Regions from separate parts of the Neobacillus sp. OS1-32 genome, predicted to be linked through region 1. Evidence: riboswitches for the same ligand, from Rfam matches in the RefSeq annotation. Region 1 holds a riboswitch; the other holds the start of a gene.
What was found. Region 1 has a riboswitch for cyclic di-GMP ahead of RCG24_RS10965 (chemotaxis protein CheW). Riboswitches for the same ligand answer to the same signal wherever they lie in the genome.

Region 1 (7,613 bases):
AAAAATCAGTCCCGCTGCTCCTATCGCTGCAGCGGTTCCCCAGCCAACCGTTTTACCAATATCCTCATAGTCTTTTTCATCTTTATCGTGTCCTTCATGATGTTCATACTTTTTATCGAAATCATCATCGGCTGAAACAAGGTGACTTCCTGCTGAAACAAAACCAAGAGCAAAAACAAACAACAATCCGATGAATATCACTTTATAATTCATGGAAGGAACTCCTTTCGTAAGATTTATTATCTTTAGCCTAACCGTCCAAAATGAAAAATGTCTGAAAAAGTAAGAGAATTTTTGAACTTCTTTTTGCTGTGAATTGCAGCTGCTAAAGATTTTCTTCTAAAACGAGCCCTTTATATTCGTATCCGTTGAGTGAAATCAAAAATGTCATTTTTCTGACACACAAAATGTTCTGAAAAGAATAAAATGCCAATTTCCTCCTTTGAAGGCGTTTTTTTAGCTTGATATAATATATTGAATCTATATCTCAGAATGAAAGTGAGACGGTAAAATGAAGAAAAAGAAAAATCTGTTTTCAATGGGGATCAAATTGTGGAGCAGTTATATTATTGTATTTTTAGTGATTGTGTTTATATCGTCCTTTTCCTATAAATATATAAGTGATTCAACAAGTAAAATTCATCAAATTGGTAATCAGCAAATGAAAAAGCTTCAATTGCTGGAAGTTTAAAAGAAGATGTCCTTTATATTGGCATGTTTTCTAGTAATTATTCGTTGGATGCCAGTGATAAAGGCAGAGAAAATTTGGAAAACCTCATGAATATAAAGATTGCTGATGCTAGAAAAGATATTAAAGAAGTTCATCAGTTCATTATTAACAAAGAGAATAATGACCAATTGAATATCTTTAATAAAAATTTTGAAACCTATGCTTCTGATCTTTCATCATTTCTTCAAGCCTCTAAAAGGAACGACAAAGAGGAGGCACAAAGAAAATTAACAGCCATGACGGAAAGCGGAAGCAGCACGATCGCTTCTTTAGATGTTTTAACAAAAAGAGTAGAAAAAGATAATAACAAAATCATTGCGGATGCAGAGCACCAGTCAGCTAATGCGGCAAAGCAAATTATTATTGTGTCCATTTTAGCAGAGCTATTCTGTATTGTTGTAGCCTTCATCATTACCAGACGGATCCGTCGTTCTGTCGTTGGGGTTATCCAAAATGTAGATATTACGACCGAATCTGTTATGGAAATTAAAAAGTTGATTGATGAAACCGCCAATAAGGTTCAAATACTTGAGGAGCATATGCACAGCTCAAGTGCTAATACAAAAGAATTATTGGCCTTTGTCGAGAAGCTTGCGTCAGATACCAATGGAGCCAGTTCCAGTATCGATGAAATTTCGGCTGCAATCGAACAAGCGGGAGTATCGGGAAACATCGTGGCATCAAGTGCAGATACCCTTTCAGCCTCTGCTGAGCAAACCTCTTCCGCCATTCAAGAGATGATGACCTCGATTGAACAAGTTGCGTTAAATGTCAGCAGTGCCGGGGCAACGGTTGATCAAATTTCAGCAGCAATCGAAGAAATGAGTAAGTCCATAAAAGGTGTAAGCAAGCGTGCAGAAAGCTTAACGGATGACGCAGAACAAACGGCAGATGCAGTGGAAGAAATGGTCGTTTCGATTAAGCAAATCGCCGAAAGCGCCCAAACGGTGAACCAGTTAAGCAACACCGTTCAAGATGATGCCTTGGAAGGAACGGAATCTCTGAATAAAACCTTACATGGCATGAAGGAAATTTCATTAGTCATAAATCAGGCCAGCGAAGTGATGGTAAGACTGGGAAGAAGTTCAGATGAAATTGGCATGATCATTCAAGTAATCGATGATATTGCCGATCAGACCAATCTCTTGGCACTGAATGCTGCTATTGAAGCTGCCCGTGCTGGTGAACACGGAAAAGGTTTTGCTGTGGTAGCGGAGGAAGTGCGGAAATTAGCCGAGCGTTCCGCCCAAGCAACGAAAGAAATTTCGAAGTTAATCAAGGGAATTCAAGAAGAAACGTCAGTTGCTGTTACTTCCATTAAGGATGGTGCAGATAAAGTCAAGGTTGGCAACCAGCTTGCGGAAAAAACAACCGAAGCCATTCAGAAGATTGTCAAAGGGATTGCGCATGTAACAGAGGAAATGAATCAGATTGCCAAAGCGACAGAGGAACAGACGAGGAATAGTGAAATGATTACCCTAGCGGTTGAGAATGTGAAGAAAAAGGCGTCGGAAATGACGCATTCGACGAAGGAACAATCGATCACTGCTGAGGAAATGGTGAAAGGTATCTCCGGAGCAAGTGACCAAGTACAGCAAATTTCAATTGCCACTGCAGAACAGGCGAAAGGCATCATGGAGATTGTAGAGGCAGCAGAAAATGTTACGAACCAATCTAATACGGTGAAAAATGCAACCCGGGAGCAATCGATTACTGAAGCGGAAATTGTCCGTAATATTAATAGCTTGAAAGAAATGACTGGAATAATAGTGGCTGCTGCACGTCATCAATTACAATCTAGTAAAGAAATGGCTTTGGAAATCGAAAACAATCTAAAACAAGCAGAAGAATTAAATAAAATTTTCCAAGTTCAAACAAAACAATCCGACGAAGTTGTAAAAGCAATTACTGAAGTAAACAACCAAATTGATAAAATTAAATGATGCTTGAAATGGATCTCGTCTGCTTCAAACACATCAAAATTTGGATTTTTTTGGACAATCTCCCACATGGAATAATGGACAAGGCAACGAACCCGAAACAACGGGCGTTGCCTTTTTCTATCATTGATAATGAATTTTTTAAGTAATATTGGTTTATTATGTGAATTTTTTATGTATTTGTTGTTTTAGTAATATTACGGTGACATTTTTCACAGCATCCTTTATTCACACTTTGTATATTGAAATTTAGGACTATGTACCTAACTATGATTAGAGTTTAACTCCGTTTCGATAAAGGCAAACCTTCTGAAAGGTAGGGACGCAAAGCCATGTGCCTAATGCAATTTAAATGCGATGGTTGACAGGTTACCGGATAGCTAAGTTTTGCGGAAAAGCTATTCATTTGTTGGATAGCTTTTTTCTTTTTATATAGAGTTCTGTTTGTTCTCAGGAAAAATGTTTCATACATTGTTAGCAGAAATTAATAGAGGAAAGAGGGGGAGAATATGCCGAACCAAACAGAAAATGACTCGTTTCTTGAAATGTATATTATGGAAACCTCTCAGCTGCTGGAACAACTAGAAGAACTAATTCTGGAAAGTGAGGAAGCCAAACATTTTTCGAAAAATGCCGTGAATGAGATTTTTCGGATTATGCATACGATAAAGGGTTCTTCGGCGATGATGCATCATGAAAATATTGCAGCATTGTCCCATTCATTAGAAGATATTTTCTCTTTTATTAGGGTAGAAAAACCTCAATTCATCGATTTCTCCACTCTTTCTGATTTGATTTTGGATAGCATCGACTTCATTAAAGTTGAGGTTCAAAAAGCCAAAAACCTTGATACGGTTGATGGAGAAGCCTCTTTTTTGATTGAGTCTGCCAAATCCTATTTATCAAATTTGAAAAATAGCAGAGTTGCGACAAATGGCGAGAGTCAGCAGGGAAATGATCTACAAAGGCAAGACCGGCAGGCTGCTGATATGATCGAACGGATGTTGAGTGACAGGAACAATGATGATTTAAACCTATTCCATATAACGGTCTATTTTGAAGCTGGCTGTGAAATGGAGAATGTCCGTGCGTTTCAAATTGTCTATCGATTAAAAGACATTGTCAATGAACTTTATCATATCCCGGAAGAGATCGAAAAGGAATTTATCGTTTCCAGTGAGGTGATTAGAAATCAAGGCTTTCAGATATTTATTCGGACAGAAAAATCTCGTGAGGAAATTGAGCAGCTGCTTTCTCAGTCTAGTTTTTTACAGCAGTTGAAGATTTCACAGATTAACAGAGAAGAAGAGAGAGCAAGTGCTGATGAGAGCAATCATTCACATCAGCGAAGGTCTATTGAAGAAAAGCGACTCAATAGCCAGCACACCAGTTTTATCAATGTGAATGTTTTGAGATTAGATGAACTAATGGATTTAGTGGGCGAATTAGTGATTGCTGAAGCGATGGTCACCCAAAATCCTGATTTGAACGGTCTTGAGCTGGAACAATTTCAGAAAGCGGCAAGGCACCTGCAAAAGATTACCAATGAAATTCAAGATAAAGTCATGGCTATTCGCCTAGTCCCATTAACAAGCACATTTCACAAGATGCACCGGGTCGTCCATGATATGTGTAAAAAGCTTGGCAAAACCGCTCACCTGCAATTAATTGGGGAAGAAACGGAGGTGGATAAAAGTATTGTCGAGCATATCTCTGATCCAATTATGCACTTAGTTAGAAATTCCCTGGATCATGGGATTGAATCGGCAGAAGAGCGGCGGATAAGCGGTAAGCCGGAATTAGGGACGATTACTCTTGAAGCCAAAAATGCCGGTGGGGAAGTGATCATTCAGGTAAAGGATGATGGAAAAGGCTTAAACCGCGATAAAATTCTCGAAAAAGCGAAGAAAAGTCATTTACTACATAAAAACGAAGAAGAGCTGACGGATAAAGAGATCTACCAGATGATTTTCCTTCCGGGCTTCTCGACAAAGGAGAAGATCACCGAATTTAGCGGACGGGGGGTAGGAATGGATGTCGTCGTCCAAAACATCTCAGCCGTAGGTGGTTCTGTTTCCGTCGACAGTGTGCCCAATCAAGGTACAACCATATCTATTAAAATCCCGCTGACCCTGGCAATTATCGACGGGATGAATACAAGAGTCGGTCATTCCTATTATACCTTACCGACAACGGTGATTAAGGAATCATTCAGACCGGGGAAAAACGATGTTATCACCGATCCTGATGGGAATGAAATGATCATGATTCGCGGTCAATGCTATCCGATTCTTCGGCTTCATCAGCTTTATCATACGAAAGCGGATAAACTTCAAATACATGAAGGGATTCTGATTATGGTGGAACAGGAGGATCAGTGTATCTGTCTTTTTGTTGATGAATTATTGGGTGAGCAGCAAGTCGTGGTCAAGTCTCTGCCACCGTATATAAAAAGAATCAAAAATATTGAAACTATCTCCGGCTGTACACTATTAGGTGATGGAAGTATTAGCTTAATTCTTGATGTAACAGGGTTAATGAAGACTAGAATTTGAACGAAAGGAGCTGTAGATGATGACAGAAATAGGATCTCAAGAGGTGGAAACATGGGAGGAGGATACGCAGAAGGACAAATTTCTTACCTTTATTGTTGAAAATGAATGTTATGGAATTGAAATTAAATATGTCACCGAAATCATTGGCATCCAGAAAATAACCGAAATTCCCGAGATGCCAGACTTTATTCGGGGAATCATCAATTTGCGGGGGAAAATTATTCTCGTTATGGACATTCGGCTGCGCTTTAAAAAGCCATTTCAACCATACAACGATCGGACATGCATTGTGGTGATTGATGTTGATGATCTATCAATTGGTCTGATTGTCGATAGTGTATCGGAGGTTCTTTCGATACCGGACAGCGAAATTGTCGCTCCACCTGAAATCCATCAAAAAGGAAACAAATATGTGATGGGTGTCGGCACCGTAGGGGAGGACGTGAAATTAATCTTGGATTGCACCAAGCTGTTAAATACTGACGAAGCCCAAACTTTAGAAACAATCGGGAAGGAGCATTAGCAATGAACTGGTTAAGAAACGTGAAAATGAAGTCGAAAATATTGTTTTGTTTTTCCCTCAATGCCTTTTTAACCGTTATCGTTGGTCTGATTGCGATCAATTATGGAGATCAGTTAAGTCAAATATCTTTATTTACTAGTATCGTCATTGCTGCCATCCTCTTGAATTTATTCCTGGGATTATTCCTTTCTGGCGTGATTGGCAGACCGCTTCAGAACCTGATTCATAGTGCCAACAACATAGCAGAGGGGAATTTTGCTGTAGACCTTGATGTTGAGCGTCAGAGATGAATTTGGCCAATTAATGACATCGTTCGCAAAAATCTTGACCACAACTCGTAATCAAGCCGAAGCTGCAAATAAAATTGCTTCCGGCGATCTCGATATCCATGCAGAAGTGAAGTCTGATCAGGATATCCTGTCACGGAGCTTGAAACAGGTTGTTGAAACACTTAGAACCTTAATGCATGAAATGACCCAGATGTCTAGAGAGCATGATGCTGGGGATATTGATGTGTTCATTCCCGATGGCCAATTCAACGGTGCTTACAAGACAATGGCTCAAGGCGTTAACAACATGGTAAAAAATCATATCAGTGTAAAGAAAAAAGCGATGGCTTGCATCGCCGAGTTTGCCAACGGTAATTTCGATGCTGATCTGGAAAAATTCCCGGGTAAGAAGGCGTTCATTAATGATCATATCGAAGGTTTGCGAAAAAATATTAAACAATTTATCGCCGAAATGACCAAGATGTCGGCCGAACATGATGCCGGGGATATTGATGTTTACTTACCGGAAGAAGAGTTCCAGGGTGACTTTAGGATCATGGCCCAAGGCGTCAATACGATGGTTAGAGGACACATTAACGTGAAGAAAAAAGCGATGGCTTGCATCGCCGAGTTTGCCAACGGTAATTTCGATGCCGAACTGGAAAAGTTCCCGGGTAAAAAAGCATTTATTAACGATCATATCGAAGCATTGAGAAAGAATCTTAAAGACGTGAATGCGGAAATTAGGAAACTGATTGTTGCCTCTAATGAAGGTAAGCTTAGTGAAAGAGCCAACATCGAACTCTTCCATGGGGACTGGGCGGAACTAATGGAAGGCTTAAACGGCCTCATCGATGCCATCTTGGAACCAATCCAAGAAGCTGCTGTTGTTTTGGATGAAATGGCAAAAGGAAATCTTCACGTCAGCGTAAAGGGAGAATACAAAGGCGACCATGCTAAGATCAAAAACTCGTTAAACGGCATGGGTGCTACATTATCAGGCTATGTAACAGAAATTTCCCAAGTTTTGGCAGAAATGGCAGACGGTAACTTAGATGTTGCGATCATCAATGATTACAAAGGAGATTTTGCAGAAATCAAAGATTCCTTAAATAACATTATTAATTCCTTTAATGAGGTAATGGGAAATATCCAGACAGCAGCCGAGCAAGTTGCCAGCGGTGCTAAGGAAGTTTCCTCATCAAGTGTTTCTCTGTCTCAAGGGGCAACCGAACAGGCGAGCTCGATTGAACAATTAACTTCATCGATTGAGGAAATCTCTTCTCAGACGAAACAAAATGCCGAGAATGCCAACCAAGCTAACGTTTTGGCAGAATCGACGAAAGCGAATGCGACCCAAGGCAACGAGCAGATGCAGGAAATGTTAAAGGCGATGGATGAGATCAACATTGCCTCGGAAAATATTTCAAAAATTATAAAGGTTATTGATGAAATTGCCTTCCAAACCAATATTTTAGCATTAAATGCAGCGGTTGAAGCAGCAAGAGCCGGCCAGCATGGCAAGGGATTTGCCGTGGTTGCTGAGGAAGTTCGCAATCTCGCCGCCAGATCGGCCAATGCCGCAAAGGAAACAAC
Region 2 (7,613 bases), 150 kb from region 1:
TTACTGATTTCAGTCAAATAGAACGCGTCTCATTGCCCGAATGCAAGGGCAGCTGCCGATTTTGGTCAAATAGCTCTTGCCTACTACGTCCCCGGCCGTTTCAGCACCCTTCCAGTAATGAAAGATCAGACTTTTCCTTATATTGAGGCACTCGAATCTAGCAGAAAAAGATATGCCCAACTAAAAAAGATAGGCACACGCGGGGTGCCTATCTAACTTAATCTTGATCCTTCAGCGCCTGTTTTAGCAGATCACCAAGACTGGTGCCGAAGTCTTCTTTTTTCGTATATTTTTGAACGAGGCGGCGCTCCTCGTGTTTTTTAATGACCTTTTTCGTTTCCTCAGCCTTTTCCACGACATTGCAGCGGCGGCATTGGAAGTAAACGCCTGCTTTCCCCTCATGAATTTCCATTTTCTTATGACATTGCGGACAGCGGCGGTTCGACAGCTTCGGATCCTTGCGGCGCCGGTAAGAACATTCCAAGTTGGAACACACGAGAATTTTGCCATCCTTGGTATTGCGCTCTTTCAAAAACGAGCCGCATTCCGGACATTTGGAGCCGGTTAAATTATGTGCTCGGTACGATTTATCACTTGTTTTAATTTCAGAAACAAGCTGCTCGGTCTGACGACGAATTTTGCGCAAAAATTGTTTAGGGTCCGCTTTTCCTTTTGCAATCTGCTCCAGTTCCTGCTCCCACTTTGCGGTCAGCTCCGGTGATTTTAACTCATTATTGACCAACTCAATTAACTGCTGGCCTTTTTTGGTCGAATGAAAGCGTCCATTAACCCGTTCGACAACTTCAGATTCCACAAGGCGCTCGATAATTTCCGCTCTCGTCGCCGGTGTGCCGAGTCCGTATTTTTCCATATGCGAAAGTACATCAGCTTCAGAAAAACGCAGTGGCGGTTCGGTCCATTTTTGATTTAACATGACCTCTTTCACGGTGTAATTTTGACCTTGTTTTAACTTTTGCAGTCCGGAAACAGGTTCCTCTGAATCAACTTTGCCCAGCACTTTTCTAAACCCTGCTTCCATCACATTGGTTTCTTTGGCTGTAAAGGTTTCGCCTTCAACCTTAAAAGAGGTATGGATGGTTTCATATTCATACGCCGGTAAAAACAGTGCCAGAAACTGTCTGGCGATCAAGTCATAGATTTTTCGTTCATCCGAATCGAGTTCGCCGAGATTCAAGCGCTGCTCAGTCGGAATTATCGCATGGTGGTCAGTGACCTTTTCATTATTAAAAACCCGCCGGGCCAAAACCTTTCCGTTCCCCGCAAGCAGCGGGCGGACTTCCTCTTTATATCCTGAGGCCATTCCCTGCAGCCGGTCCATCATGGTCCCGATCATGTCGGTTGTTAAGTAACGAGAATCAGTCCTGGGGTAGGTGACCAGTTTATATTGTTCATAGAGCCGTTGCAATATATTTAATGTTTTTTTCGCCGAGAAGCCAAAGCGCTTATTGGCATCCCGCTGCAATTCTGTTAAATCATAGGGGAGTGGCTGCGATTCTGATTTTTTCTTGCGCTCGATCTTTTCGAGTACTGCTTTTTGGCCATGGACTTTTGCCAAAATACGCTCAGCAGTAGCCTTATCAAACAGCCTCTTTTCGCCACCATGCTCCCAATCTGCCGTTAATGGGCCGATTTCCGCGCGAATTGTCCAATATTCTTTCGGAACAAATTTTTGAATCTGCTGTTCGCGCTCTAAAATCATCGCAAGGGTAGGGGTCTGCACGCGGCCGGCTGATAATGGATCCTTATATTTTGTCGTAAGCGCCCGTGTTACATTTAGTCCAATTAACCAATCAGCTTCAGCGCGGCAAACGGCAGAATGGTAAAGATTTTCAAATTGTTTCCCCGATTTCAGTTGTTTGAAGCCCTCTTTAATCGCTTTGTCCGTTTGCGAGGAAATCCACAGCCGTTTAATCGGCTTGTTCCAATGCAGTTTTTCCAAAATCCAGCGGGCAACCAATTCGCCTTCACGGCCGGCATCCGTGGCAATAATACATTCGTTGATATCTTTGCGCTTGGCAAGACCCTCAATCGCCCGAAACTGGTGAGTGGTTTGCTTAATGACCTTCAAGCCCATTTTCTGTGGGATGATCGGTAAGTCTTCCAAATTCCAGGTTTTATATTTGCTGTCATAGTGCTCTGGCATTTTCAGTTCAATTAAGTGGCCGAGTGCCCATGTGACGATATAGTGATTACCTTCGATATAGCTTTTATTTATTTGTTTGCAGCCAAGAACGCGGGCAAGCTCACGTGCCACGCTTGGCTTTTCAGCGAGTACAAGAGATTTCATAATAACTCCTTTCAAGTAAAGTCCTTTTCAATTCCAAGGTGCTTCCGCTTTTCTAAGTATAACGGAAAAATAATCATTTTTGTAATTTGACGAAAACTACTTTCATTTGTTATCTTGCTAAAGTATTATTGTGATAAAATTCAGAAAATTTTGTTGACAATACAGGTTTTCCTCGCATACAATAATGATCAAACCAATAATTTTTTAGGATAGGTGATCGGACATGTTGCATCTCCGAAAAGAACATTTGTTTATCGTAAAGGGTCAGAAAGAGGCTGGATTCCAAATCTAATCAGATATGGAATCCAGCCTCTTTCTTTATTTTACTAAAGTGGTAGAGGAGTGGGATGAATTGATTACGTTAACAGGAAACAGTCTAACATTGGCAGAAATGAAGGAAGTCTTATTTCACGGGCAAAAGGTGCAGGCTTCGGAGGAAAGCATCAAAGCGGCTGCCAAGAGCCGCGAAGCCGTAGAAAGAATTGTTTCAGAAGAAAGGGTGATTTATGGGATTACCACCGGATTTGGCAAATTTAGTGACGTGTTGATTGATAAAGGAAACGTCGAGGACTTACAGCTAAACTTAATTCGGTCGCATGCCTGCGGCGTTGGCGAACCGTTCCCGGAGGTTGTTTCCAAAGCGATGGTACTGCTTCGTGCCAATGCCTTACTAAAGGGGTATTCCGGGATTCGTCCGCGCGTTATTGAAATGCTGCTGGAGCTAGTCAATAAAGATATTATTCCGGTCATTCCGCAGCAAGGATCACTCGGCGCAAGCGGGGATTTGGCGCCACTTTCACATCTTGCCTTAGTGTTAATCGGTGAGGGTGAAGTTTATTATAAAGGGGAGCGGATGGAAGCGGCCGAAGCCCTGAGACAAGAAGGGTTACCGCCCATCACGTTGGAAGCCAAAGAAGGCCTTGCTTTAATCAACGGTACTCAGGCAATAACTGCCATGGGCGTTGTCGGCTATTTGGAGGCGGAACAGCTGGCATATGAAAGTGAGCTTATTGCTTCGATGACCATAGAAGGTTTAAATGGCATTATTGATGCCTTTGCCGAGGAAATTCAGGTGGCCAGAGGTTATAAACAGCAGATTGATACCGCTGCCAGAATCCGCAGCTACTTAAGCGATAGTTTATTAACGACACAGCAGGGGGAACTACGGGTGCAGGACGCCTATTCGTTACGTTGTATTCCCCAGGTTCACGGAGCTTCATGGCAGGCACTTGATTATGTCAAAGAAAAGCTGGAAATTGAAATCAACGCTGCTACCGATAATCCGCTGATTTTTGACGATGGCCAGATGGTGATTTCCGGTGGAAACTTTCACGGGCAGCCGATTGCGCTGGCGATGGATTTTATGAAAATTGCTGTTGCCGAGCTGGCCAATATTTCTGAGCGGCGGATTGAACGGTTAGTCAATCCACAATTAAACGATTTGCCGCCATTTTTAAGTCCCCAGCCTGGACTGCAATCGGGCGCAATGATTATGCAATATGCTGCTGCCTCCTTAGTTTCGGAAAATAAAACATTAGCCCACCCGGCCAGTGTCGATTCCATTCCGTCCTCGGCCAATCAGGAAGATCATGTCAGCATGGGGACAATAGCTGCAAGACATGCCTATCAGATCATCCAAAACGCCCGAAGAGTGCTGGCAATCGGAGATGATATGTGCGATGCAGGCGGTCGAATATCGTGGGATTGAAAAAATGGCTGCCCAGACGAAAAAATTCTTTAAAAAAGGCCGCGAACAGGTAGCCCCTATCAATAAAGACCGAATTTTTTCAAACGACATTGAAAAATTGGCCGAATGGCTGAAGACTTTGGAGTTCACACAGTTTAGCCATAATTTTAGCTTTGAAAAATAAATGAAAACTCGCCGACTGGCGAGTCCTTTAGGACGGTTCATGAGGCGGAGTTGAATTTATAGGACATAGAAAAGGCGTGACAGCTCACGCCTACCCCTGGTTAATAAGAAAATAAAAACTTCTTTATACCTTTTTCTCCTTTGGGGGTTGCCAGTCAACAAGATTTCTTTATCTTTTTTTCGGAAGAAGCCGGGCGGTGTCGTTCGTTTCGTCTTCCGCCAATCTATTTTTAAAAGCTTCTTGGGTGACAAGAAATTCCTCGTCACCCAGTTCCTCTAATGCGATTTTTTTACGAACAGTGTTTTTGGGAAAATTTCCTGGATGATTTTTATTTGTGTGGTTAAAATGTTCACCGCGACCCATCTTCAACACTCCTTTCGCAATTATTATTTGCTCAACGGCAAAAATCATGACCGGGAACTTTTGGTATCGTCAATTTAATCCGGGATTTTTGCTATAATAAATTAAATGGCGTAAAGGAGGAGAAGGCGATGGATATGTTTCAGAAGATTTCCGAGGAACGGATTAAAAAAGCGTACAAGGATGGCGAGTTTGACAATCTTCCAGGTATGGGAAAGCCGCTGAAATTAGAAGATTTGTCGGCCATCCCAGAGGAATTGCGCATGGCTTATAAATTGTTAAAAAATGCTGGATATACCGAGGAAGAAAACACTTTACGTCAGGAAATGATGTCAATTGAAGACCTGTTAAAAAAATGCCAAGACGACGACAGGGAACTCCTTCAAAAAAAGTTAAACGAAAAACTGCTGCGATTTAATCAATTGATGTCTAAGCGAGGGAAAAAAACGAATTCATCGATTTTTAAAAACTATGAGGCTAAGATCCAATCCAGGTTGAAGTAATTTAGTAGATATATTTATGGTTGGTTATCGGGCTTCATTTGTCTAACACTTACCGAATCAAAAAAAGCTGTGCGCATGAATCGTTTTATTACCGAATTACTTTTCGCCAGCTTTTTCTTCTTGCGGGGATGGTTTGCACAATCTGTCCAGCATGTAACCGGCAAAGACCATAAAGGCAATGGGAATCGAGAAATTTAAAACATGAACAAGTGTCATATAGTTGGACCCCTCCAATATTTAGAATGTTAATAATATTCAATAAATTTAACTTATTTATATTATATGCTATTTGTCACAATTTAGACAAATATTTTTTGGAATTTTTTAAAAAATATTTTCAGATACTTGACTGAAAATTTTATCCTTGGTAAAATAATTAATTTTCTTTGTAGAATTTTGAAAAAATATGTGTAAAAAAGAAGTAAAAAAATTAAAATAGGATGACAAATTCTAACACCCCGTTAAAAAAGAACTAGATATAATGATCTTACTTAATATGAGTGAGTAAATTAGTCCTAACTTTAGTAGTCATATCGTTGGGTTACTAGAGTGATTTTGCAGAAAAAGGCAAACCTATTGAAAAATAGGGACGCAAAGCCGAGGATCTAAGGCAAGTACCCTACTTGCTACGATGGCCGGGTTACCTGGAATACGACAAAGTATTTTAGGGGTGTGTTAATTAGTGGTTTTATCTGAGAGCGTAGTTGAAAAGATTGATGAAGAATGGGTATATCTGATATTGGAAGCCAAGAAACTGGGGTTAACCATAGCGGAAGTGCAACGTTTCCTTAACCAAAAGAATACTTAGCCGGGTACATACAAAAATAAAAGCATTCTGCAATCAAACATGCGGAATGCTTTTTTACGTCAATCAAAACCTGTTCCTTATTTATCTTGATTATTGCGCCATTTATTGAATTCAAGAAATTCACGAAACTGATCCTTTGAAACACCTGAATTCATTGCTTCCTTAACCAAATTCATCCAATCACTATCGAGCTCAGTTTTGTCAATTTGTTCATGAATTAAATATTCAACCGGAATATTTAAGACATGGGCAATTTTTTCGAGGAATTGAATCGAAGGGTTTTTTTGCAAATTTCTTTCCAATGAACTTAAATAGGATTTTGCAACACCGGCTTGTTCAGCAAGTTCGGATAGTGACATTTTCTTTTCTGAGCGGAATCGTTTAACGCGGTCACCTATCATATTTCTCACACACCTAATTTATATAATATTAATTATATTTTATCAAAAAGAATGAGAAAGTACCATATTAAGAACAAAGGATTCTGATAAAATAAAGTTTTTTTGAAAAATCTTTGGGATAGGGTTAATATAAATAGTGTTCCTTTGAATGAGGAGAAACTCACAGTTTCTTGTCAGTGAATCAGTATACACTACATCTTTCCCTAGGAAGCAGAAAATTCCAGGCTATTTTACATAAAATATATGAAAAAGGAAGGGGACCCTTTCAAATGATCGTTTTAAAATCACAACGCGAAATCGATGCGATGAAAAAAGCAGGTGAAATTCTGGCAGCCTGTCATAAAGAAATAGCGAAACTGATTCAGCCCGGAATCACCACATGGGAGATTGATCAGTTTGTTGAAAAATTTTTAAGTGAGCATCATGCAACCCCCGAGCAAAAGGGCTACAAAGGTTATGAGTATGCCACTTGTGCGAGTATTAACGATGAAATTTGCCATGGTTTTCCACGTAAAACGCCGCTTAATGAAGGAGACATCGTAACGATCGACATGGTGGTTAATTTTAACGGGGCGTTGGCGGATTCAGCATGGTCTTACGCGGTTGGCAAGGTTTCAGAAGAGACGGGGCATTTATTAAAGGTTACTAAAGAAGCCCTTTATAAGGGAATTGAACAAGCGGTTATTGGTAATCGAATTGGCGATATTGGTCACGCCATCCAAACCTATGTTGAAAGCGAGGGATTATCCGTGGTGCGGGACTTTATCGGCCATGGAATTGGTGCTGTGATTCACGAAAAACCGGATGTTCCTCATTATGGGCTGCCTGGCAAAGGCCCGCGGATTAAAGAAGGTATGGTGTTTACCATCGAGCCGATGGTCAATATCGGGATGCATTATACAAAGATGGACAATAACGGCTGGACCGCCCGCACGGTTGATGGAACTTATTCTGCTCAATACGAGCACACAATTGCCATCACCAAGGACGGCCCGCTAATTATCACCGATCAGGAATAATAACAGGAGGCTGCCTTTTTGGGGCAGCCCCTTATTTTCTTCTTAAGCTTCCCAATTCTTCCACGAGCGCTTGCATTTCATTGGGGCTGAAGGAGTTTTTTCTTAGAACCATTTCATAAATTTCTTTAAGTTCTTCATACATTTCTTCATCAAAGTGGGATGGCTTGATGGCTCCCAGGTTTAAAACCTTTAATTTTTCTTTTATTTTTTCAATCATGTATTCGACATTTTCCGTTGTTTTTTGCGATAAATCCACGTCCGACACTCCTTCAAGCTATTTGCTTTTATCTTTTCATGTTCATGGTATCCTGTCAATCAAAAACCTATTTCCCATTTCATGTAG

Region 2: linked by a shared signal. The riboswitch ahead of RCG24_RS11660 (anti-repressor SinI family protein) and the one ahead of RCG24_RS10965 (chemotaxis protein CheW) in region 1 are both predicted to bind cyclic di-GMP.

Annotation. Positions count from the first base shown of each region.
Region 1 is NZ_CP133263.1:2,158,580-2,166,192, reverse strand. It holds gene RCG24_RS10980 (cytochrome b family protein) at 1-213, opposite strand, end outside; gene RCG24_RS10975 (hypothetical protein) at 512-691, shown strand; gene RCG24_RS10970 (methyl-accepting chemotaxis protein) at 778-2,673, shown strand; cyclic di-GMP riboswitch class I at 2,960-3,047, shown strand; gene RCG24_RS10965 (chemotaxis protein CheW) at 3,180-5,225, shown strand; gene RCG24_RS10960 (chemotaxis protein CheW) at 5,242-5,748, shown strand; gene RCG24_RS10955 (HAMP domain-containing protein) at 5,751-6,038, shown strand; gene RCG24_RS10950 (methyl-accepting chemotaxis protein) at 6,019-7,613, shown strand, end outside.
Region 2 is NZ_CP133263.1:2,313,451-2,321,063, reverse strand. It holds gene RCG24_RS11680 (DNA topoisomerase III) at 218-2,308, opposite strand; partial or broken gene hutH (histidine ammonia-lyase) at 2,661-4,179, shown strand; gene RCG24_RS11670 (hypothetical protein) at 4,348-4,542, opposite strand; gene RCG24_RS11665 (DnaJ family domain-containing protein) at 4,671-5,042, shown strand; cyclic di-GMP riboswitch class I at 5,599-5,690, shown strand; gene RCG24_RS11660 (anti-repressor SinI family protein) at 5,725-5,850, shown strand; gene RCG24_RS11655 (helix-turn-helix domain-containing protein) at 5,928-6,251, opposite strand; gene map (type I methionyl aminopeptidase) at 6,521-7,270, shown strand; gene RCG24_RS11645 (DUF1128 domain-containing protein) at 7,302-7,526, opposite strand.